Regions from separate parts of the Neobacillus niacini genome, predicted to be linked through region 1. Evidence: predicted binding sites of a transcription regulator. Region 1 holds the regulator's gene; each other region holds the start of a gene.

Region 1 (15,775 bases):
GAGAAGCTTTTTATAATGAAATTTATAATAACAAATTTGCAGTTTATATCGTTTTGGAAGAAGACCAAAAGATTATTGGTTATGTTGGTGCATGGGTAGTAATTGATGAAGCACATATAACGAATGTTGCAATTCTGCCTTCTTATAGAGGCAAAAAGCTCGGTGAAGCATTGCTTCGCAAAATGATGACTGTGGCGAAGGATATGGGAACAAGAAGCATGACGCTTGAAGTACGGGTAACAAACAATGTTGCACAATCTCTTTACCGTAAGTTAGGATTCCAAAATGGCGGCATCCGGAAAAATTATTATACAGATAATCAAGAGGATGCATTAGTGATGTGGGTGAATATATGATAAAAGATCAGTGGATTATGGGAATTGAAACGAGCTGTGATGAAACAGCTGTAGCTATTATTAAGAATGGCAGAGAGATCGCTGCAAATGTGGTTGCCTCCCAAATTGAAAGTCATAAGCGATTTGGAGGAGTCGTACCTGAAATTGCCTCCCGTCATCATGTTGAACAAATGACGATTGTCATTGAAGAGGCTTTAAAAGAGGCAGACATAACACTCTCTGAGTTGGATGCCATTGCCGTAACAGAAGGGCCAGGTTTAGTTGGAGCGTTGTTAATTGGTGTTAATGCAGCTAAAGCCCTAGCATTTGCCCATAACATTCCACTTGTTCCTGTGCATCATATAGCAGGACATATTTATGCAAATAGATTAGTTAAAGAACTTACCTTCCCTCTTCTATCCTTAGTGGTATCTGGAGGTCACACGGAGCTAGTCTATATGAAGGAGCAGGGGCATTTTGAAGTTATTGGTGAAACGAGAGATGACGCTGCAGGAGAGGCTTATGATAAAGTTGCAAGGACTTTAAAACTTCCTTATCCTGGTGGACCACATATTGACCGGCTGGCTCAAGAGGGCAGCGATACGCTCAATTTGCCAAGGGCTTGGCTGGAAGAAGGTTCATATGATTTCAGCTTTAGCGGATTAAAATCAGCGGTTATTAACACTGTCCACAATGCTGAGCAGCGTGGTGAAACGATCGCACCAGAGGACCTTGCCGCAAGTTTTCAGGAAAGTGTTATTGAAGTATTGGTGAAAAAGACAGTCAAAGCAACCGAAGAATATAAGGTTAAACAAGTGCTATTAGCTGGTGGTGTTGCAGCTAATAAAGGTCTTAGAAGAGAGCTTGAAAAAGCCTTTTCAACAAAAGCTGATATTGATTTGGTCATACCGCCATTAAATTTGTGTACAGATAATGCAGCCATGATTGCTGCCGCAGGAAGCATTATGTTTGATAAAGGGGTTCGCGCTGACCTCTCACTAAATGCAAACCCAGGTTTAGACATTGAATTATACAATTAGTTTAGAGTCCTTCTGGATAAGAAGGGCTTTTTTTATTGGAGAATTGGTTACGATTAAGATCGGATTGTGTCGATAAAATAGAGACGAGGAAAATTGGGCAACAATCAAGGCGGGATTGTGAACAAAAGCAATGTCGATGAAAAATCAGTCGAAATAAAGGTGCCTGTCGGTTAATCCACAATTTTTGGGGTTAAGAACCTACATTTTTGTGGATAACCTTTTACAAGAAATATGTGCATTAACTGAATTATGTGGATAAACCACCGTTATTTTGTGGACAATGTGGATAAGTAGAGTTTTTTCTGTGGATAATGTGGAAAAGTGTGAATAGACCCTAAACACTAAGTTTTTTATTGTTAATAAAGTTGTGGAAAAGGTATCATGAGGAGAAAATTGGTGGTTTTTCGCGGAATTTGTCGATTAGTTAGTGAAAATGTAAGATAATTTTTTGCTATGCAAAACGTTAAAATAGGTGAATATAATTAATAAACAATAATGTATTTAAAAGGAGCATAGAATGAAGGCAAAATTAATGCTATTATTAATGGTTTTATTTCTTAGTTTAACTGCCTGCAGCCAAGATTCTAAAACACAAAATGGTAAGGAACCAAATAGAACTGATTCGGGTGAAACAGATCAAGGTGAAAAAGAACCTGATGTAACAGAGGATGAGGAGAAAGACTCAGATGTTACAGTTGAAGAGGATATACAAGAAGAGGAAGAGAATAATCAGTTTGGAAATGATGTATTTAAGGAGGTAAGTGTTTCAACCTTGGAGGATGGCAGTATGTCCCTAAGGGGTAAGGCAAGAGTGTTTGAAGGTGTTTTTCAATATGCTGTTGTCTCTGGCACGGAGATATTGCTTGAAAATAATTATCAAACAGAGGGTGCACCTGCATGGGGGAACTTTGACATTACTATTGATAAGGAGTATTTGACAAAAGAAAAAGTTTCAATTGAGCTATTTGTATATTCAGCAAAGGATGGAGCAAAAACAGACATTTTAACGATTCCAATAAAATAAGGGTTGGATATCTTTATCCAAGCCCTTATTTGGCTATTCAGCCAGTTCAGCCCATTCGTCCATTAACTGTTCAAGCTCTGACTTCGCCTTTTCGTTATTTAAATTGATTTCTAGCACTTTCTCGTGGTCCTGAAATATTTCAGGCGCGCATAACTTTTCATCGTTATCCTGAATAAGTGCCTCCAACTCTTCTATACGTAATTCTATCTCTTCTAATTTTCTCTTACGCTGACGCTCCAGCTTTTTACTTTCTTTATCTTGAAGATACGAATTTTTATCTGGAACTTCGGAAGCGGTCTGTTTTTTTACGACGCTTGCGCTCTCTAAAGCCTTGAGCTCCTCCTCCTCAAGCTTTTTCTCCAAATAATAGTCATAGTCACCTAGATACTCTGTGCTGCTATCCTTACTAAGCTCCAGGACCTTGGTGGCTATTCTATTGATAAAGTATCGATCGTGTGATACAAAAATAATGGTACCAGGGTAGTCGACTAGTGCATTTTCAAGTACCTCTTTACTGTCTAGGTCCAGATGGTTCGTAGGCTCGTCCAATATTAAAACGTTTGCCTTCTCAAGCATTAATTTGGCTAGTGCCAATCTTGCTTTTTCACCGCCGCTTAATGTTGACACTATTTTTAATACATCGTCACCTGAAAACAGGAAGTTACCTAAGACTGTCCGTATTTCTTTTTCATTTTTTAACGCCCATTCATCCCAAAGTTCATTCAGAACCCGCTTATTAGAGGTCAATTCTGCCTGTTCCTGGTCATAGTATCCTATTGCTAGATTTGCACCATATTGAATGGTACCAGCAAGTGCAGGCAGTTTTTTGATGATGGTTTTTAAAAGCGTAGACTTCCCGATACCGTTAGGACCAACTAAGGCAATACTTTCACCACGATAGGCCCGCAATGAAATATTCTCAGATACTTTTTGTCCATCATAACCAACTGCTAAGGAGTCCACACTAAGTACATCATTTCCAGTTTGTTTCTCAATTTCAAAGGAGAAGGTAGCAGACTTCTCATCACCTAAAGGACGGTCCATCAAATCCATTTTCTCCAGTTTTTTACGCCGGCTTTGAGCTCGTTTCGTCGTAGACGCGCGGGCAAGGTTACGCTGGATAAAGTCTTGAAGATTAGCGACCTCCTGCTGCTGCTTCTCATAAAGCTTCAAATCGCGTTCATAATTCGCCGCTTTTTGATCAAGATAGGCGCTGTAGTTACCGATAAATTTTTGAATTTGCTTACGTGAGACTTCATAAACCTGTGTCACAACTTTATCAAGAAAATAGCGGTCGTGTGAAACGATCAATATCGCCCCGTCATAGCCTTGTAAATACTGTTCGAGCCAGGAAAGAGTATCAATATCAAGATGGTTGGTAGGCTCGTCCAGGATTAAAATATCTGGCTTGGTTAAAAGGAGTTTCCCTAAGGCAAGGCGCGTTTTCTGCCCGCCGCTTAAAGAAGAGATCATTACAGTATTATCGTGAAAATTTAATCCGTGCAGGATAGAACGAATATCTGCTTCATACTGATAACCGCCTTGTTCTTTAAATTTCACTTGTAGTTGATCGTATTCATTTAGGATTCTCTCGTATTTGCTTGTGTCCGCTATTGCAGCAGGATCTGACATTTGAACCTCGAGTTGTCGAAGTGACGCTTCCATAGCTCTTAGTGATTCGAATACGGTCAGCATTTCATCCCAAATCGATAAATTTGATTCTAGTCCAGTATTCTGGGCCAAATAGCCAATGCTTACCCCTTTTGGCTTAATAATTTCGCCGCCATCATGTGACAAATGCCCAGCAATAATTTTTAATAATGTCGATTTCCCTGCACCGTTACGCCCGACAAGTGCAACACGGTCCCGAGTTTGTAATTCTAATTTTATATTCGATAAAATAAGGTCTGCACCATAGTATTTTGCTAGTTGATTAACTTGTAATAATATCATTTTTTTCACCTCTATTACTAAAACAAGTGTACCTTATTCCACCAATGTCGGCAATAAAGTGGGATGTCATTGGAGAAAATAAGAAGGAATACTTAAAGAAAAAAATGTAAATTCGTCATCATTCGCTCAAAGTTTCACAGACAAAATGTTAAAAATATAGTATGATTTTGTGGGAGGATACTGTTTATGTCTGAATTTACTCATTTTAACGAAGAAGGAAGAGCGAAAATGGTGGACGTTAGCGATAAGCCAGAAACGGCTCGTACGGCACTTGCTCATTCCAGCATTACGGTTAGTAAAGAAATATATGATAAAATAACAAATAATGAAATGAAAAAAGGCGATGTTCTTGCAGTAGCACAAGTTGCTGCGGTAATGGGGGCAAAGAAAACGTGGGATTTAATCCCGATGTGCCATCCTATACCTTTGACGGGAGTTAATATATCATTCTCATGGGAAAAGGAACACGATGCCGCTTATACATTGAATATTTCAGCTGCTGTCAAAACAAAAGGAAATACAGGTGTTGAAATGGAAGCGTTAACAGCTGCTTCCACATGCGCACTTACTGTTTATGATATGTGTAAAGCAGTAGATAAAGGTATGGTTATTGGAAAAACCTATTTGGTTGAAAAAACTGGTGGGAAAAATGGGGATTTCCACCGAACCGAACAAGTTAGATAAATGAACAACTTTTTATGAGGGGTGGGAGAGTATGAGTAACGAAACAATGAAAATACCACAAGCGACAGCGAAACGGCTGCCCTTATATTATCGATTTTTAAAGAATCTTCACTCTTCAGGTAAACAGAGGGTTTCTTCTGCAGAATTAAGTGAGGCAGTGAAGGTGGATTCAGCAACGATTCGCCGGGATTTTTCTTATTTTGGTGCATTAGGGAAAAAGGGATATGGCTACAATGTCAACTACCTATTAACCTTCTTTCGAAAAACACTGGATCAAGATGAATTAACAAAAGTAGCGTTAATTGGGGTAGGTAATCTTGGAACTGCCTTTCTAAATTATAACTTTTTAAAGAATAATAATACAAAGATAGAATGTGCGTTTGATGTGGATCCGAACAAAATGGGAACGACAATCCGGGATGTACCCGTGTACCATATGGATGAGCTTGAGAAGGTATTAAGCAATGATGATATTCATGTTGCAATCCTGACGGTACCTGCTCCAGTCGCTCAGGTGATTACAGATCGACTTGTAAAATCCAATATTAAAGCGATATTAAATTTTACCCCTGCACGTTTAAATGTTCCTTCATCCATAAGGGTCCATCATATCGATTTGGCCGTCGAATTACAATCACTTATCTACTTCCTGAAACACTACCCAACAGAGGAAATAGAAGAATAAAGGAAAAGCCTTTTCACATGAAAAAGTGAAAAGGCTTTTTAAATGATTATTTTTTTATTTTGTCTTTATACCGATTGTAAAAGAAAATCATTCTTAAACCAGATCCGAAATCGAAAGTCGCTAGAATAACGAGCAGATAACTGAAGAACCCCCATCCGTTTAGGGTGACATCTTCAATTGCAAAATAAGTAAATAAACAGCCGAGCACGATATAAATAATCCCGGAAAACAAGGGTGAACGTCTCATAGAAAGCCTCCGATAAAGTTTTGAATAGCTTCTGCCTCACGAATGATTTCATTAATTTCATCTTTATAAACTGACTGAATAACGACAACTAATGTATTCATCGCAACATGGGCAAAAATCGGTACAAGGATATGTTTTGTTTTTACATAAAGAAATGCAAAAGTGAAGCCCATTGCGGAATAGAGCAGTATATGATGCGGCTCCATGTGGGCTAAGGCAAAAACAACAGAACTGATTAACGCTGAGAAGAAAAAGTTAAGTCGTTTATGGAGAGTACCGAAAATAATTTTTCGAAAAACAATTTCCTCTAATATGGGGCCAATTACCGAACTTACTAAGATGGCCAGCGGAAAGGATTCGATGATGGTAAGAATTTGCTGTGTGTTTTCTGAGCCCATCTCAACCCCGATAAGCCGTTCAATATTTGCAGCGAGAGCTTGTGCGAATAAAGCTAGAAATACCCCAAATACAGCCCAGACGGCGGCAAAGCCAAAGGAACTGCCCCTTTCATTCAATCCTGATTTCTTCATTTCTGTTCTTAAAACGAACAAAATGATGATTAGAGCAAGGGTGAAGCTGAAAATTAACCAGTAGGGAACAACGAGCCCTTGATTCATCCCTAAATAGCCAAATAGGAACATCAGTCCAGGAATTCCTACTAGGCTTGATAACTGCATGGCTATATAGACAATTAAAATAATCCAATATTCCCTTTTCAAATTAATAAATCTCCTTTAGGCAGCTAATGAAAATATTTTACCCTATTCTTCATTCTACTAATAATGGCAGGGTTGTTTCAATTTTAAAGATTCTCTTTAAAAACTATGTATATTCCTGCTTGTAAATCACATACTTGTAAGGTTGCAAAAAATTATAAAAAATTACTGCTTCATACTTGCAAAATTTTTTTCCATTTATTATTATAAGAATTGTGTTAGCACTCATGTTAAGAGAGTGCTAATAAGTCAGAATTACATATCTATTTGAGGAGGTTGTTTGATTTGTTAAGACCACTAGGTGATCGTATTGTCATTGAGCTTGTCGAATCAGAAGAAAAAACTGCAAGCGGTATCGTGTTACCAGACTCAGCTAAGGAAAAGCCTCAAGAAGGAAAAGTTGTTGCCGTAGGTACAGGCCGAGTGCTTGAAAGTGGCGAACGTGTTGCTCTTGAAGTTTCTGTAGGCGATCGTATTATCTTCTCAAAATACTCTGGTACAGAAGTGAAGTTTGAAGGAAACGAATATTTAATTTTACGCGAAAACGATATCCTTGCTGTAGTTGGACAATAAGGATTTTTTAAAAACAATATTGAGTTTAAAAAATACGAGGAGGTTTTTTGAACATGGCTAAAGAAATTAAATTTAGTGAAGAAGCACGCCGCTCAATGCTTCGTGGTGTTGATGCGTTAGCAGATGCAGTAAAAGTTACTCTTGGACCTAAAGGACGTAACGTGGTTCTTGAAAAGAAATTTGGTTCACCACTTATCACAAATGATGGTGTAACAATCGCGAAAGAAATCGAATTAGAAGATGCATTTGAAAACATGGGTGCGAAGCTTGTTGCTGAAGTAGCTAGCAAAACAAACGATGTTGCCGGTGACGGAACAACTACTGCAACGGTTCTTGCTCAAGCAATGATCCGTGAAGGTTTGAAAAACGTAACTGCGGGTGCTAACCCAATGGGTATCCGTAAAGGGATTGAAAAGGCAGTCACTGTAGCAGTTGAAGGCTTAAAGGCTATTTCTAAGCCAATCGAAGGCAAAGAGTCTATCGCACAAGTTGCTGCTATTTCTTCTGATGATAGAGAAGTAGGACAACTAATTGCTGAAGCGATGGAGCGTGTTGGTAACGACGGCGTTATCACAATCGAAGAATCAAAAGGCTTCACAACTGAGTTAGATGTGGTTGAAGGTATGCAATTTGACCGCGGATATACTTCTGCTTACATGGTAACAAACACAGATAAAATGGAAGCTGTATTAGAAAATCCATATATCTTAATCACAGACAAAAAAATCTCAAGCATTCAGGAAATCCTTCCTGTCCTTGAGCAAGTGGTTCAACAAGGCAAACCATTATTGTTAATTGCTGAAGATATCGAAGGTGAAGCACTTTCTACTTTAGTATTGAACAAACTTCGCGGAACATTCAATGCAGTTGCTGTTAAAGCTCCTGGCTTTGGTGACCGTCGTAAGGCAATGCTTGAAGATATCGCTGCATTAACTGGCGGTGAAGTAATCACTGAAGAGCTTGGCCGTGAATTGAAAACTACTACAATCACATCTTTAGGACGCGCTTCTAAGGTTGTTGTAACGAAAGAAAACACAACAATCGTTGAGGGTGCTGGTGCAACTGAAGAGATCCAATCTCGTGTTAACCAAATCCGTGTTCAATTAGAAGAAACTACTTCTGAATTTGACCGTGAAAAATTACAAGAGCGCTTAGCTAAATTAGCTGGCGGTGTAGCAGTTATCAAAGTTGGTGCTGCAACTGAAACTGAATTAAAAGAGCGCAAACTTCGTATCGAAGACGCTTTAAACGCAACTCGTGCTGCGGTTGAAGAAGGTATCGTATCCGGTGGTGGTGTTGCCCTTCTTAACGTATACAACAAGGTTGCTGAAATCCAAGCTGAAGGCGATATCCAAACTGGTGTAAACATCGTTTTACGTGCGATCGAAGAGCCAGTTCGTACAATCGCTCACAACGCTGGTCTTGAAGGATCTGTAATCGTTGACCGCTTAAAGCGCGAAGAAGTTGGAACAGGCTTCAACGCTGCTAGCGGTGAGTGGGTAAACATGATCGAAGCTGGTATCGTTGACCCAACTAAGGTTACTCGTTCTGCACTTCAAAACGCAGCGTCTGTAGCAGCAATGTTCTTAACAACTGAAGCAGTTGTTGCTGACAAGCCAGAACCAGCTGGTCAAGGCGGAATGCCTGACATGGGCGGTATGGGTGGAATGGGCGGCATGATGTAAGGCTTTTGAGCCAAGCATCTGAGAAATAGTTTATTGCTATTTCTCCTTCATTCTGTGAAGTAGTCAGTGAAAAATTTATATCTATATCAAAAACCACTTCCTATTAAATTAGGGAGTGGTTTTTTTCTTTAACATAAAGGATAATTTCATGTTTCTCATGTAAATTAGTAAATTCTTATATATTTATTGGCTGTTATTAAGCAGTAATTTACAGAATTATCTCAAAATATATTAATTATTTATTGACACAATTTTCTGTCCCTTCTATAATCAAAACAACAGGTTCACTACGTGCACTTTAAGTTCATAATGCGAACAGACTGATGGAATAAGGAGGGCTGAGCAAAACCTTATTGGCAAATTAGAAATACTACATCTTAAGAAAAATATTTAGAAATGTAAGCGATATCTCAAGTGAGTGGGGGAAGAATTTTGAATAATATCAGACATGCAGTTTTTTGGCCGCCTTTTCTATTGTTAATCGGGGCATCTATCTTAAGTTTCACGAATAAGGAAAGCTTTATAAGTATGACGACGAATGCAAATAATTGGGTGATTGCAAATTTAGGCTGGTTATTTAGCTTAGGCGGTTTACTTATGGTTGGTGGATGTATTTTTGCTTACTTTTCACCGCTTGGAAATGTTCGAATTGGTGGGGAACATGCGAAACCGATGCTAAAATTCTCGAATTGGTTTGCCATTACCTTAACTACTACCATCGCCACTCTTACCTTTTGGAGTATTGTAGAGCCAATCTACCATTTATCCACACCACCGGAATCGCTTGGCCTTGATCCGAATAGTCCAGGGGCGGCTTTGTTCTCTTTGTCGACCTTGTATTTGCACTGGACGTTCACTCCATATGCAATCTATTGTGTACCTGCTGTTGTCTTTGCGTTTGTCTATTACAATATGAAAAAACCCTATAGCTTAAGCTCCACGCTTTCGCCGCTTTTTGGTAATAAGATTAATAAGAGTACTTCAACAATCATCGATGCGATTTGTTTGTATACATTAGCCCTAGGAATGGCTGCTTCGATGGGTACTAGTATTTTGACTCTTTCTGGAGGAATCGAACACATAACAGGTATTGGTTCTTCACCGGTATTATGGGGAATAGTCGCTGCAGTTGTGACCGTCACCTTCTTAATCTCAGCAGCAACGGGTTTGATGAAAGGTATTCGAATCCTCTCTGATATCAATATGAAAGCTTTTTATGTCATCTTAGCCTTTGTCTTTCTAGTTGGTCCTATTCCTTTCATCTTAAATTCTAGTACAGAAGCGTTTGGTGTGTACCTTACAGAGTTTTTCAAGAAGAGTTTATTTACGGGGGCAGCAGCCGGTGACCCGTGGCCGCAGTGGTGGACAACCTTTTATTGGGCGAGTTGGTTTGCATGGGCGTTAATTTTATCACTATTCCTTGGTAGAATTGCCTATGGGTACAAAGTGAAAACCGTTATATTAGTTAACTTTGTTCTACCAGCAGTATTTGGGATGATATGGATGAGTGTATTTGGTGGAACGGCTATTTCAATGGATATGGTTGATGGCGTCCTTTCAAATGCCCTTGCAACGAGTGGACCTGAAGCCGTCATCTATGAATTCTTCTCTAACTTACCTTGGGCCGCAGTTATTATTCCGTTCTTCTTATTCGTCTTCTTTATCACGTTTGTTACTGCCTGCGATTCCAATGTGGCAGCTATGAGTGGAATCAGTTCAACGGGTATTACACCTGAAAAGCCTGAAGCAGGACTATTGGTTAAAGTTTTATGGGGAATTGCTGTTAGTTTGATTTCTTGGTCCATGATTAGTTTTGCTAGTATCGATGGAGTAAAAATGCTTAACAACCTAGGTGGTGTACCCGCACTATTCTTAGGATTAGTGGTATTTGGATCTCTTGTGAAAATCTGTTTGAATCCGCAAAAATACGATAAAACGATAGGGGAGAAACCTGTCGAAAATTCCAAAGAAACTACGGAAACTCTTCCTAAAGCACTATAGGAAGATAAAATTTTGGGGACAATCCTCCACCGCTTTAACGCTGTAGGATTGTCCCCATTTTTTGATTTAATCAAGATAATTGGTAATTTCTTGGGCAGCATTGATTAAACGGCCGGTTAATGCTGCCATTTTTTCCTTTGTAAATCGAAAGCTTGGACCACAGACACTGATAAAGGCTACCAGATTCTTACTTTGATCAAAAATAGGTGCAGAAATGCCGTTTTCGTTTTCATCCAGTTCTCCAACTGCCATTGCAACTCCATGTTTTCGAACCATTTGAATTTCATTTAGAAGTTCGTCCCGGTTGGTAATGGTTAACGGTGTCATTTTTTCAAGCGATTGTCCCAATAAAATGTCTAGTTCTTCAGGAGGGAGCAGGCTTAACAGTAGTTTCCCATTAGACGTACAATGCAGGGGCAGGTAGGCATTGACATAATCCACTAATCTGACGCTGTGTGCAGGATCTATTTGATCAATGGTTAATGTTCCATAATGTTTCGGTACACTCAGCAAGACAGTTTCTTGGGTTTCTTCCCGTAATTTCTCCATACTTGGACGTGCCCGTCGAATCAGCGGTCCATAATTGGTTGCTTGGGCAGCTAGTCGATTGGCTGCATATCCGAGCTGGTACCCTTTCGTTAACGGATCACGTTCTACAAATCCGAAATTTTCAAGCGTACCAATCAGACGCCAGACAGTGGTTCGATTCATATGGGATTTCTCTGCTAAGTCAGCAACAGATATAGGATTGTTACTATCGGCAACGAGCTGCAGTAATGATAAGGCACGGCCAACTGCTTGAACAGATGAATTTTCTTGTTTATTTTTTTCCTTGTTAAGTAATTCTTTATCCTTTTTCATGCTTTCATTATAGCGTATATGGCTGGACATAATCTAATGTTTTAAATATTTTCAAAAAATTATCATTTTGTGTTTGACATGAATGGTCTTCCATTTTACAATGACATTAAAGTTCCTAATGTGAACATAAGGTTCACAATATGAACATTAACTAAAATTAAATAATAGAAATATAGATTCATTTTGGAGATGGTTTCATGAGGGAAGAAGAGGATCAATTTGGTACCATTGTTATTTCAGAGGAAGCCTTGTACGGTATTCAAACGGTGAGGACCCTGCAAAATCTCTCGTTTTCTGGACGTACACTGAGCCAATATCCTACGTATATCGAATCGCTTGCATTGGTCAAAAAGGCTGCTGCTCTCGCTAATCAGGAAGCAGGAGTGTTTGACGGACAAATTGGAAACGCCATCATTGATGCATGCGACAGCTTAATCAAAGGAGATCATCGGGAGCAATTTCCGATTGATATTCTGCATGGGGGCGGTGGAATAGGCACAAACATGAATGTGAACGAAGTCATTGCCAATCTAGCGAATGAATCCTTAGGACACCCAATAGGAAGCTATACTCCCGTTCATCCTGCCGAACATGTAAACGCTTCTCAGTCGACTTCGGATGTGTGCCATACGGCCATAAGATTAGCTATCTTGAAAAGCTTTCATCCACTATTTGCAGCATTGGACCAACTAGTCGAGGTAATAAAGGCTAAAGAAGGTGAGTTTCAAGACGTGACAACGATTGCACGTACATGCTTGCAAGATGGGATGAGGGTCCAGCTTGGAAAGACCTTCAGCGGGTATTGTCAAGTAATTAAACGAAGGCTCCTTTCATTAGAGGAAGCAGTCACAAAACTTCACTCGATTAATCTAGGTGGTACGGTAATTGGATCAGGGGTTGGAGCTCCAAAAGCTTATCGCAACACAGTAGTATCCAAACTTTGTGAGGTTTCAGGGTTTGAGTTGTCCCATCGTGATAATTTATACGATGCTGCTCAAAACATCGATGACCTAGCTAGGGTCTCAAGTGAAATACGTATACTTGCTTCCTGTTTGCTGAAGTTTGCAAAGGATTTACGACTTCTATCATCGGGTCCGGAAGCAGGTTTTGCTGAAATTCAACTGCCTGCTGTGCAGGCGGGGTCCTCCTTTTTTCCTGGAAAAGTGAATCCAGTCATTCCGGAAACATTGGTTCAATGCTGCTTTCAAGTAATAGGCTGTGATCATGTTGTCCAGACCACACTGGAACATGGAGAATTAGGGTTAAACGTATTTGAAGGGGCAGCGGGTGCCAATATTTTAGATGCTATGGTTATGCTTGAAAAAGCACTTACTACATTTACTGAAAAATGCATTAAGGGAACAGAAGCGAATCGAGAGCGATGTGAGGTGCTAGCCAATAGCTTTATCCCTGTGGTTGTCGAGTTAAAAGAGAAGATTGGCTATACTGCCACTGCTCGATTAGTAAAGGAAAAAGGAAAAGAAGAAATAAAGAATATGATTCAAAATGGAGGGATTGAACGTGACACAAGCAACGAATAGTAAAGTATTTGAAGGAATCGAACAGCCGAAACTGGAATGGGCTAAAGAATGGCTTAAGACAACTAAAAAATTATTTATCAATGGCGAGTGGTTGGATAGCACAAGCGGACAAATCATTGAATCCATCAATCCGGCAAATGGAAAAGTGATTGGAACTTTCCAAGTGGCTTCAAAAGCGGACGTAGACCAGGCGGTATCGGCTGCACGCGAAGCGTTTGAACATGGAGCTTGGAGCACCGTTTCTCGTAAAGAGCGTGCCAAAATTTTACGGAAAATCAGCGATTTAATGGATCAGCATCGTGCTGAATTGGCTACGCTTGAGACATTGGATAACGGGAAGTTATACACGGAATCCTATCATGATGCAGTAGGAGAAGCCGTTGATATTTTTGAATATTATGCAGGCTGGACAGACAAATATTATGGGGAAAACAATCCTGTTGAAGGGAATTTCTTAAGCATTACAACTAGAGATCCGATTGGTGTGTGCGGTCAAATCCTTCCTTTCAACTTCCCGCTGGATATGGCTGCATGGAAGCTCGCACCTGCATTAGCGATGGGCAATACGGTTCTTTTAAAGCCGTCAGAAAAGACATCTTTTTCGGTAATTCGTCTGTTCGAATTAATTGATGAAGCCAACATTTTACCAACTGGAGTCATCAACTTACTCCTTGGCGATGGAGGAACAGGAGAAAATATTTCTACCCATATGGGTGTGGATAAGGTTGCCTTTACGGGAAGCACGCAAATTGGGAAGAAGCTTGTCCACAATTCAGCTGACTCAAACTTAAAGCCTGTTTCTCTTGAACTTGGAGGAAAATCTCCAAACATTATCTTTAATGATCCACCAAATCTTGATCAAGCGATTGAGCGTTCGTTTTATGGATTGTTTACACATAAAGGGGAGAAATGCTCGGCTCCAACTCGTTTGTTTGCACATGTGGATGTATACGACAAAGTGGTTGAAGACATTGCGAAACTGGCCAAAAGCTATGTAGTAGGCGACCCATTCGATCCAAACAGCCACCAAGGTGCGCAGATTTCTGAAGCACATATGGAACGAATTTTAAGTTACATCGAAAGTGGAAAAAGCCAAGGTGCTAGATTAGTAGCTGGTGGAGAACGGGATATGACAGGAGAAAATGCAAATGGTTTCTTCATCCTTCCAACAATCTTTGCTGACGTAGATAATAAGATGAAAATAGCCCAAGAGGAAATCTTTGGACCTGTGCTTTGCATTATTCCTTTTGAAACAGAAGAAGAAGTTATTGCCATGGCCAATGATACCATTTATGGTTTGGGTGCTGGTCTATGGACGAATGATGTCTCCAGGGCACATCGAGTGGCCAATAAGCTTCAAGCAGGTATGGTTTTTGTGAATAAATATGGATGTTATGATTTTGCCAGTCCGTTTGGCGGCTTGAAACAAAGTGGATGGGGGAAAGAGTACGCGATTCATTCCCTAGCATCTTATACAAAACAAAAAGCGATTTGGTTTGCTTACTAAAAATTCCGAGGACACGGGGGAACTAAGATGAAAATGAAAGCTGCAGTCATGACGGGTGTTGGAAAACCGTTAGAAATCCAAGAGGTGGAGCTTGCTGCACCAAAAGCGAATGAGGTACTTGTTAAAATTGAAGCAACAGGAGTCTGCCACAGCGATTTAAATGCTTTAGGAGATGAAACAACCCCTAAGCCAACCATCCTTGGCCATGAAGGAGCAGGGATTGTTACAGCGGTTGGATCCAATGTAACGAAAGTAAAAGTGGGCGATAAAGTGGCGTTAAGCTGGGCTCCATATTGCGGGACCTGCGAGTTTTGCGTAACAGGTAATGTTCATTTATGTGAAACGGCATTTGGTCCAATGTTTGAAGGAACTCTTTTGGACGGGACCTCTCGTTTAAGCAAGGATGGAGAAACGATTTATCACAATTCGTTATTGTCTACCTTTGCAGAATATACCGTTGTACCGGAACTTTCATGTGTAAAGATTCCTGATGAAATGCCGCTTGCTCAAGCGTCGTTAATCGGCTGTGGTGTGGCGACTGGTTACGGTGCTGCCGTCCATGCTGCCAAAGTAACGCCAGGTTCGACCGTCGCGGTATTTGGAATCGGTGGAGTTGGTGTCAATGCAATTCAAGGGGCACGTATTGCAGGTGCGGCAAAAATTATTGCTTGCGATATGAAGCCTGCTAACCTAGAAATCGCAAAAAAATTCGGTGCGACTCATACGATCAATGTCGCCGAACAAAATGCGGATGAAGCGTTAAAAGAGCTTACAGGCGGACTCGGTGTACATTTTGCAATCGACTGTACCGGTCACACAGGAGCGACTGAAAGTGCGTGGAAAGGAACAAGAAAAGGCGGCACCGTTGTTGTTGTTGGAGCTTTCAACCCAGCTATGGCACTCCAGTTGCCAGCAGGTGGATT
Region 2 (4,680 bases), 2.3 Mb from region 1:
ATATCCCCGGAACGAAGGCCTTTTTCAATTTTTCTTCTTTCGGTTGGTAAATATCCTCCACGATACCCCATGATAGATTTAGGTCCTAATTGATTTTTTACCAACTCTTGCAGATAAGTTAAAATAATTTCGACTCGGACTCTGCTTCTAGCAAAGACGATGGTTTGAATTTTATTTTTCAACAATTCACCTGCAATTTTCCGAACCTCAAGTGTTGCACTTCTTCTAATATTTAAGGGTTTATTTACAATTGGTGGATTATAAAAGAGAAAGTGCTTGTTTCCACTAGGGGCACCATTATTATCAATCAGTACCATGTTTTCTTCCGTTAGGTTTTCAGCAAGCTCAAGCGGATTTGCAATCGTGGCAGATGTACATATAAAAACTGGATTGCTGCCATAGTAACGACAAATTCGTTTTAGTCGGCGAATAACATTGGCCACATGACTTCCAAAAACGCCTCGATACGTATGAAGCTCATCAATCACGACAAATTTGAGATTTTCAAAGAGTGAAACCCATTTCGTATGATGAGGCAGGATGGCTGAATGAAGCATATCCGGATTGGTTATGACAACATGACCAGCTTTACGGACTTTTTGGCGAATGTTGGCTGGTGTATCACCGTCATATGTGTAACTATTAATATCAATTCCTGCAGCCTGGATAATTTCATTTATCTCACTTTTCTGATCCTGCGCAAGTGCTTTTGTGGGAAACATATAAAGGGCCCTTGCATTAGGGTTGGATAAAATACTTTGTAAAACGGGCAGGTTATAGCACAGTGTTTTTCCAGATGCAGTAGGCGTAACGGCTACAATACTATTACCAGTCATAATCTTTTCATAAGCAGATTTTTGGTGTGTGTACAGCCTTTCTATCCCCTTACTAGTTAGTGAATCTCTTAATGCGGAATGAAGGTTATCCGGAAGGGACACGGTTTGAGCTTCTTTGGCCTCAAGTGTCTTCCAGGTAACAATATTTTCCTTAAAACTTTCATTTATTTTTAAATCTGCAAGAATGTCTTGCAGGTTTTTTTTCAATTTCATAAAATCACCTCGTTATTACCATTATAGCGAATAAACGTTCGCAGAAAAAGCTTGTTAATTATTATATAGTTGTCTGTTACAATAGTATAAGGTATTTTATTTCGTCTGTGGAGGTGGAGCATGAGAATTGAAGATATTAAGAAGGTGCTTTCTGAGTTCATGCTTTTTAAGGAATTAGATGACTACGAATTAACGAAGATTGCCAACATTTCCATTGCAAGAGAATGGAAAAAGCAAAGTCATGTTTTTCTTCAAGGTGACCCGTTAGAGAATGTTTATTTCATTTATGATGGGAAAATAAAAGTATACAAAAGTGATATTCACGGAAAAGAACAAATTGTCGCCATGATGAAAAAGGGTGAGATGTTTCCTCACGTTGGCTTCTTTAGAAAAGGCAGTTACCCTGCATACGCAGAAGTTCTTGAACCATCAACGCTGATTGCAGTCCCTATTTCAAAATTTGAAGGAGTTCTCATTGAGTATCCTGAACTAAGTATTAAAGTATTTAAAGTTCTCGGCGAAAAAATCGTGGATTTACAAAACAGGCTGGAGGAACAAATACTTAACAATACATATGAGCAAATCATAAAGCTCCTTATTCGTCTTGGGCAAAAGCATGGAAAGGAATTAGTGGATGGAACGATTCTTCTAAAGTCTGAGTTTACCAACCGTGATTTGGCCAACATGATTGGAACTACTCGTGAAACGATCAGTAGAACGCTGACAAAAATGAAAAAGGACGACCTAATCGAAGTAGATGATCGCGGTAATATGATTATAGATATTGATGTATTACTTTCAGAAATTAATTTAATTTAAAAAACCGCAGCGTTTGATTGCTGCGGTTTTCTCTTGATTAAGCTTTTGATAACTGAAGCATGTCTGCCATGTCTTCTTGAGCAGTACCAATTAATTTTAAGTTAAATGTTTCCTTTAGAACCTGCAGGACACCTTCTGAAATGAATTCAGGCGGCTTTGGTCCAATACGAATATCCTGTATTCCTAAGCTAAATAACCCTAAAAGAATGGCTACTGCTTTTTGCTCAAACCAGGATAAAACAATACTAACAGGAAGTTCATTGATTTCGCATCCAAATGCATCAGCTAGTGCCATTGCAATCTTAACAGTAGATCCTGAGTTGTTACACTGCCCTAAATCAATATAACGTGGAATATTTGTTCCGGGAACAACACCGTAATCAACATCGTTAAAGCGGAACTTACCACATGATGTTGTCAAAATAACGGTTTCCTGCGGTAGAGAGGTTGCTAATTCGCGATAATACTCTCCACCTTTACCAGGCGCATCACATCCAGCAATGACAAAGAAGCGTTTTATTTTCCCAGCTTTTACAGCCTCAATTACTTCTGGTGCTAAGCCCAGAACCGTTTCATGATGGAAACCTGTAAGCAACGTTTCATCTGAATGTATATCCGCTTCAGGAAGCTCAAGTGCTCGCTCAATTAACGGTGAAAAATCTTCATTGATAATTTTTTGTACATTTTCAAGACCTGCTACTTCATAACTAAACATTCTATCTGCATATGTACCTTTAATTGGCATAACACAGTTGGTGGTTGCCAAAATCGCACCAGGGAAATTTTCAAATAGACGTCGTTGGTCATACCACGCTTTTCCAATATTACCTTTTAAATGAGGATATTTCTTTAATGCCGGGTATCCATGTGCGGGCAGCATTTCAGAATGTGTATAAATATTAATGCCTTTTCCTTCAGTCTGCTTTAGTAGTTCCTCGAGTGCAAACAAGTTATGACCCGAAACCACAATGGATTTTCCTTCAATTTTGTTTTGGCTGACAGTGATCGGCTCGGGAATGCCAAGACGCTTTGTGTGTGCTTCATCGAGCATTTCCATCACACGTACTGTTGCCTGCCCCACCTTCATTGCCATGTCGATATGTTCCTGAACATTAAAATTAGAATTTGTTAATGTCATATAAAGAGCTTCTTGTGTAGTTGTATCAACAAATGAATCGGTATAGCCAAGTTGATTAGCATGCGTCCGGTAGGCTGCAATTCCTTTTAATCCGTATATAATGGTATCCTGCAAGCTTGAAATCGTTTCATCTTTCCCACAAACACCTACGACTGTACAGCCTCCAACAGGAGTTTGTTCGCATTGATTACAGAACATTCTGTTCCCTCGCTTTCTCGTAAATTACTTTCTCAGGATACAAAGACTAGAAAATTTTTAATGTGACATTTATCACTAAAAATTGATTTGTAATAAAAGGTTCAAAAAGTTATCACAATCTTATGACGCTGCACAAACGATCGCCTAACGCATATGATATGGTGAGAAAATATGGAAAGTGAGGGAAAGTTTGATGTCATCCATGCCTCCAAGTGACCAAAATAACAATAAGAAGGTTAAACCTGAGCAATTCCGTGAATTTTTCAGAACGATGAATGACTTTTTCCATGAAAAACCAGTAAAAGGATTTCTACAATCGATTGATGAATTTTTTAATAGTCCGTTTCCAACTGGCGCTTTTCCTGTAGAGGTTCAGGAAGCAGAGGACGAATATATTATTATAGCGGAGCTGCCGGGGGTTAAAAAGGAGCAAATAAGACTTAATATCTTACCTAATCATGTAAGTATTTCTGTCGAGAATAATGAAATGGAAACGAAGGAAGATCTAAACAATCACTTTTTCCAAAAAAGGGTTTCACAACAGAGACATACCCGGTCCATTCCCTTACCTATTAACATTAACGAAAAAATGGTAAGGGCTTCCTATCGAGACGGATTACTGACAATTCGAATTCCACAAGTACGAGGAAAAACAATAAATATAGACGACTAAAGAATTTAAATAAAAAGTTAAAACACAAATTTTTCGACAAATCCCCAAAAAGAAAGACGGCTTTTGCCGTCTTTCTACCGTTTTAGGCTTTAAAAATTCCTCCAAGTCCTTTCACTAAAGAGGATACTTGGGTCACTGCATTTACTACCTGCCCGGCTGTATTCACCATCTTATTTACATCGACAGACCCGTCTTGTGATTTAAAAGAATTCATTATAGATTGAATTCCCCCAGGCTGCTTTATCATTGCATTTGGTTTTGGATACGGGTTCATTACACTATATCCGTTCATTTGCGGCATATACTGATTTAGCTGCATTTCCTCCTGCGGCTGCAGAGGGTTTTGAAATAGAAATTGTGCATTTTTATGAGGATTATGGCCAGTGAGATTGGACATTTGCGCAAGTTTAACACCAGGCTGATAGGTAGGATCATATGGTTGATAGCTCTGTTGAAAGTAAGGATTTGGTTGTTGATATGGATACCATTCCATGCTTTGTACTGCCTGGTAAGGATATGGCTGATTACGAGGAACGGGTTCAAAATTGGATGGATAATAACCTGGGCTTTTGTACTGCATTTGCCCCGAGTATCCATGATTTATATAATAGTTCGATTGATTTCTACCGTACATGGGCAAACATCTCCTCCGCATTTTCATTACTACACACTATGTATCAAACAAGTTAAGGGTGCATATTTTCAACTCGATTTCAATGTCAAAATGGAGAGAAATTTGTCTAAAGTTTAAATATTTTAAAAACTAGGAATCCTTTTTTTTCATGTTACTATAAAAAAAAGAT
Region 3 (4,680 bases), 1.2 Mb from region 1:
GCCAACGGATACTTTATATTTGACTTTTTATCTGAAATCACTGAAAAGGAAGTTACTTCAGAACCTGTGCCAGAAGTGGTCGGAATAGCAACAAAGATTGCTTTGCTACGAAGCGCAGGAAATTTAACCACACGTTTACTAGGGTCAAAAAATTTTTGCTTTAAGCTGTTAAAATCAGCGTCTGGATGTTCATAGAACAGCCACATTGCTTTGGCAGCATCCATTACCGAGCCGCCCCCAAGTGCAATGAGACAGTCAGGCTGGAATTTTTGCATCCTTTCTGCTCCATTCTTTACACTTTCAATGTCTGGCTCAGGTTCAATATCATATAAAACTTCATATTGGATAGGACTGGGATTTTTGTCTAATTGATAAAGCACTTTTTCAATAGAGCCATTTTTCATTTGACTAGCACTCGTTACGACAAACACTTTGGAGATTCCAGGAATGCCAGCAAGCACCTGAATCGAATTCCTTTCAAAAAATACTTGTGATGGAACTTTAAACCATTGAGTCATGTTTCTCCTTTTTGCCACCTTCTTAATGTTTAGTAAATTTTCTGCTCCTACATTCTGAGACACAGAGTTCCCACCATAGGTTCCGCAACCAATCGTTAAAGACGGCAAAGATGTGTTATAGATATCACCAATTGCACCGTGTGTCGATGGTGTATTAACCATAATTCTTCCAGCTTTCATTCGAAGGGCAAAGGTATCAATCACATTCTGGTCAGCTGTATGAATAGCAGCTGAGTGTCCAAGCCCCCCATATTCAAGTGTTTCTTCAGCAACAAGCAGCCCTTCAGCTAAACTATTCACTTTATAACAGGCGAGTATAGGGCTTAACTTTTCACAGGATAATGGGAATTTTGGACCAACTCCTTTTAACTCAGCCACTAGTATTTTCGTATCTAAAGGAACATTGACACCTGCCATCTTTGCAATCAGATGTGCAGGCAATCCGACAATCATAGGATTTAAAGAAGCACTTTTTTCGTCTATTACTGCTTTTTCAATCAATTGTTTTTCTTCATTATTTAAGAAATAACACTGATTTTCGATCATTTCCCTTTTTACCTCTTCAAATATCTCATGATCGATAATAAGTGCCTGTTCGGAGGCACAAATCATACCGTTATCAAACGTTTTAGAAAGAATGATGTCATTTACGGCACGTTTGATTTTTGCAGTCTTTTCAATATAACAAGGAACATTGCCCGCACCAACACCAAGAGCGGGTTTACCTGAGCTATAAGCTGCTTTTACTAAATTTGGTCCCCCCGTAGCTAAAATAAGTGAAATCTTCGGATGCTTCATTAAGAGTTGAAACGCGTCATGAGATGGAACATCAATCCATTGTATACAATTCTCTGGTGCCCCAGCCTTTACGGCTGCTTCTCTGAGAAGTTGTGCTGTTTCGACACAACACCTTTGAGCATATTTCGGAAAGGCAAAGATAATTGGATTTCTTGTCTTAAGCGATATTAATGATTTAAAAATAACCGTGGATGTTGGATTCGTAATAGGAATAACCCCAGCTATTACTCCCACTGGCTCAGCCATCTCTACCATGCCTTCGTGCTCGTTTTCACGAATGACTCCGACTGTTTTTAGATCTCTTATATTGTTGTAGATATACTCTGTTGCAAACATATTTTTGAAAACTTTATCTTCATAGACCCCTCTTCTTGTTTCTTCCACCGCTAGCTTTGCTAAGTCTTTGTGATGATTGAGTGCTGTATAGGCCATTTGCTTAACGATCTCATCCACCATTTTCTGATTGTAACAACGAAACTCAGCTAAGGCTTTAGCGGAATTGTTAGCCAGAATCTCAATCATTGCCGCTACATTTTGTTTTTCTTGTACAACTAATTCTTTAACTGCCATAGAACTATCCCTCCAAATCTAGCTTTTCAAGCAGGCACTTTTTTAAAATTAACCCTTCTATTCCTTTAATCTTTTCTGGCTAAAATATATCATGTTCAATAATGCAGAATTTGTCGGATTATGATCAAAAACGAATGAATATTCATTCATTTTTTAATATTTCACAGAATGTTCAAAACTAATTTCATTTACAAAATGAAAAAACGCTCCTCACCTTAACGAGTGAGAAGCGTTTATACAAATCAACCTGTATTACGTAAACCTGCTGAGATTCCACTAATGGTTAATAGTACCTCAATTAATAACTCTTCCGATGGTTCGTTTTGACTTCTTAATTCCTTAATTAATTCTACCTGTAAAAAGTTTAATGGATCAACATAAGGATTTCTACGATAGACTGAGTCTTTAATGTTTGGTGTATGATCTAGTAATTCTTTATCCCCTGTGATTTTGAGAAGAATTGCTTTTGTCTTTTCATATTCTTCAAGGATATTCGAGAAAATTCTCTCAGCTATTTTCTGATCTTCCACTAGTGTTAAATATTCTTTCGCAGTTGTGATATCTGCCTTCATCAATGCCATTTGCAGATTATCAATCGTGGATCGGAAAAATGGCCAATTTACATACATTTGTTGTAATTGTTGTAAATTTTGTTCACTTTTTAAAGCATAACTTTCTAAACCTGTTCCTGCGGCATACCAAGCTGGAAGGAGCTGCCTGCTTTGTGTCCAAGCAAAAACCCATGGAATAGCTCTTAAATCCTCGAAGCGACCGCGGTTTTTTCTGCTCATTGGTCTTGAACCGATGTTTAAGTCTCCAAGTTCCCTTAATGGGGTTGCTTCATTAAAATAGGTTAAGAAGTCTGCATCTCCAAAAACGAGTGATTGATATTTTTTTAGTGCTGAGTCAGAAATCTCCTCAATAGCAGTCTCCCAACATTCATCCCTTAAATCCCCAGGCTCTGCCTCTTTTGATACGTGTGCCGTTGCGAGCATTAGAGTAGAAGTTGCTTGTTCTAAGCTTCGATAAGCAATGTCTTCAAGCAAATAGCGGGATGATAGGACTTCACCCTGCTCCGTAATTTTTACTCCATCACCAATTGTTTCGGCAGGTTGTGAAAGCAGGCTTTTATTTAACGGACCGCCTCCTCGCCCAAGCGAACCGCCTCGGCCATGGAAAAACTTTAATCCTATGTGGTACTTGCTTGCCATTTCATGAATTTCAAGCTGAGCCTTATAGAGCTTCCAGTTTGCCGTTAATGTACCGCCGTCTTTACTGCCGTCGGAATATCCAAGCATAATCTCCTGCTGGTCATTCATTACTTTTAAGTGATTACGATATACAGGCATTTGGAACAATGTTTCCATAATCTTAGGGCCTGCTGTTAAATCATCAATCGTTTCTAGCAGTGGGGCTACATTTAATTGGCTTTCAACTGTCCCATCTGCATGAAGTCTATAAATTCCAGCCTCTTTCGCTAGAACCAGCACCTCAAGTAAATCACTCACTGATCTTGTCATACTTACAAGATAAACAGAAATGGAACGTTTTCCAAATTCTTTATGGGCATTCTTAATCATCTGAAACACCTGAATCATTTGCTGTGTTTCCGGTGTATAATCTTCGTTTAATAATAGAAGCGGCCGTGGGTCCATTAGGATATTTTCCAGGATTTTTACCTTTTCATCCTCAGAAAGCTGAGGATAATTATTCGTAATTTGTACTTTTCGTAAAATCTCCGAAATTGCAGCCTCATGCTCACCACTATGATTGCGAATGTCAAGTGTTGCTAGATGGAAACCAAAGAGTTGTACCTGACGGATTAGCTTTTGAATTGTTTTTAACTCATGCGCTGCAGGATGATGGTTATTTAAACTTCTTTTCACTACATATAAATCTTCTAATAATTCTTCAGCAGAATGGTAACCTAAATCTGATTTCCCCACTTGTTTCAATCGTTCGATAATAATAGCAAATTTTCGGCGGTATACCTCCCCTTTAACTGGCCATTTCTTATCTTCTGTCAGAAACTTGTCCTCTTCCATCTCAAGGGATTGGACTAATTCATCACTGACCTCTACCCTGGTAGTAGAATGACTATAACGTTTCATAAGATCAACTAATACATTTTTATATTTCTTTAAGACAAGCTTTCGCTGCTTATGTAACGTCTCCCACGTAACCTCCGGTGTTACGTTTGGGTTGCCGTCCCGGTCTCCGCCAATCCATGAGCCAAATCTGAGGAAATTAGGAACATCCCATTGTTTTGTGGAATAGTTCTTTTCTAAGCATATCTCAACTTCACGATGGATTTCTGGCAGGACTTCAAATAAGGTCTGATCAAAATAATACAGACCGTTCCGGACTTCATCCAGTACAGTTGGCTTATTATGGCGAAGTTCATCTGTCTGCCAGAGAATCGTTACTTCGTTAAATAAACTCTCTTCAAGTTTGCTGCGCTCTCTTTTTGTTATTAAAGGGTAGTCGAGTTTCTTCAAGATTACAGCAATACGTTGTTGTATTTCTAAGATTGATCGCTTTGCTGCCTCTGTTGGATGTGCAGTAATGACCAGCTCAAGAGATAACTTCTTTAATACCTCTTGAATCATATCTTCATTAAGATTATTCTCCTTTAAAGAAAGAATTGCACTTTCGATAGAATCTGGCTGAACAATTGAATCATCCTCAAGTTGATATTGTCGTCTTCTTCTAATACGGTGATTTTGTTCGGCGATATTTATCAAATGAAAATACATTGAGAATGCACGAATAACCTGCTTTCTCATTGGGCTGT

Evidence for each region. Region 1 encodes Rex, which represses fermentation and respiration genes when NADH is low (regulators of the CRP and FNR family bind a similar motif). Its sites were predicted from a motif close to TTGTGAAATATTTCACAA; they were not measured.
Region 2: hcp (hydroxylamine reductase) is a predicted target of Rex. The motif match lies at 3,265-3,282, and genes of this name have one in related genera.
Region 3: adhE (bifunctional acetaldehyde-CoA/alcohol dehydrogenase) is a predicted target of Rex. The motif match lies at 2,036-2,053, and genes of this name have one in related genera.

What each region holds. Positions count from the first base shown of each region.
Region 1 covers NZ_CP183883.1:577,073-592,847, reverse strand. Annotated here, with positions in the region: gene rimI (ribosomal protein S18-alanine N-acetyltransferase) at 1-356, shown strand, start outside; gene tsaD (tRNA (adenosine(37)-N6)-threonylcarbamoyltransferase complex transferase subunit TsaD) at 353-1,375, shown strand; gene ACN6MT_RS02600 (Gmad2 immunoglobulin-like domain-containing protein) at 1,893-2,399, shown strand; gene ACN6MT_RS02595 (ABC-F family ATP-binding cassette domain-containing protein) at 2,433-4,352, opposite strand; gene moaC (cyclic pyranopterin monophosphate synthase MoaC) at 4,539-5,036, shown strand; gene ACN6MT_RS02585 (redox-sensing transcriptional repressor Rex) at 5,068-5,721, shown strand; gene ACN6MT_RS02580 (YdiK family protein) at 5,768-5,968, opposite strand; gene ACN6MT_RS02575 (CPBP family intramembrane glutamic endopeptidase) at 5,965-6,687, opposite strand; gene groES (co-chaperone GroES) at 6,970-7,257, shown strand; gene groL (chaperonin GroEL) at 7,311-8,942, shown strand; gene ACN6MT_RS02560 (BCCT family transporter) at 9,375-10,943, shown strand; gene ACN6MT_RS02555 (IclR family transcriptional regulator) at 11,010-11,804, opposite strand; gene ACN6MT_RS02550 (lyase family protein) at 12,002-13,345, shown strand; gene ACN6MT_RS02545 (aldehyde dehydrogenase family protein) at 13,326-14,852, shown strand; gene ACN6MT_RS02540 (Zn-dependent alcohol dehydrogenase) at 14,880-15,775, shown strand, end outside.
Region 2 covers NZ_CP183883.1:2,912,611-2,917,290, reverse strand. Annotated here, with positions in the region: gene ACN6MT_RS14260 (DEAD/DEAH box helicase) at 1-1,049, opposite strand, end outside; gene ACN6MT_RS14255 (Crp/Fnr family transcriptional regulator) at 1,170-1,868, shown strand; gene hcp (hydroxylamine reductase) at 1,906-3,204, opposite strand; gene ACN6MT_RS14245 (Hsp20/alpha crystallin family protein) at 3,398-3,877, shown strand; gene ACN6MT_RS14240 (YppG family protein) at 3,960-4,511, opposite strand.
Region 3 covers NZ_CP183883.1:5,322,112-5,326,791, forward strand. Annotated here, with positions in the region: gene adhE (bifunctional acetaldehyde-CoA/alcohol dehydrogenase) at 1-1,886, opposite strand, end outside; gene ppc (phosphoenolpyruvate carboxylase) at 2,129-4,680, opposite strand, start outside.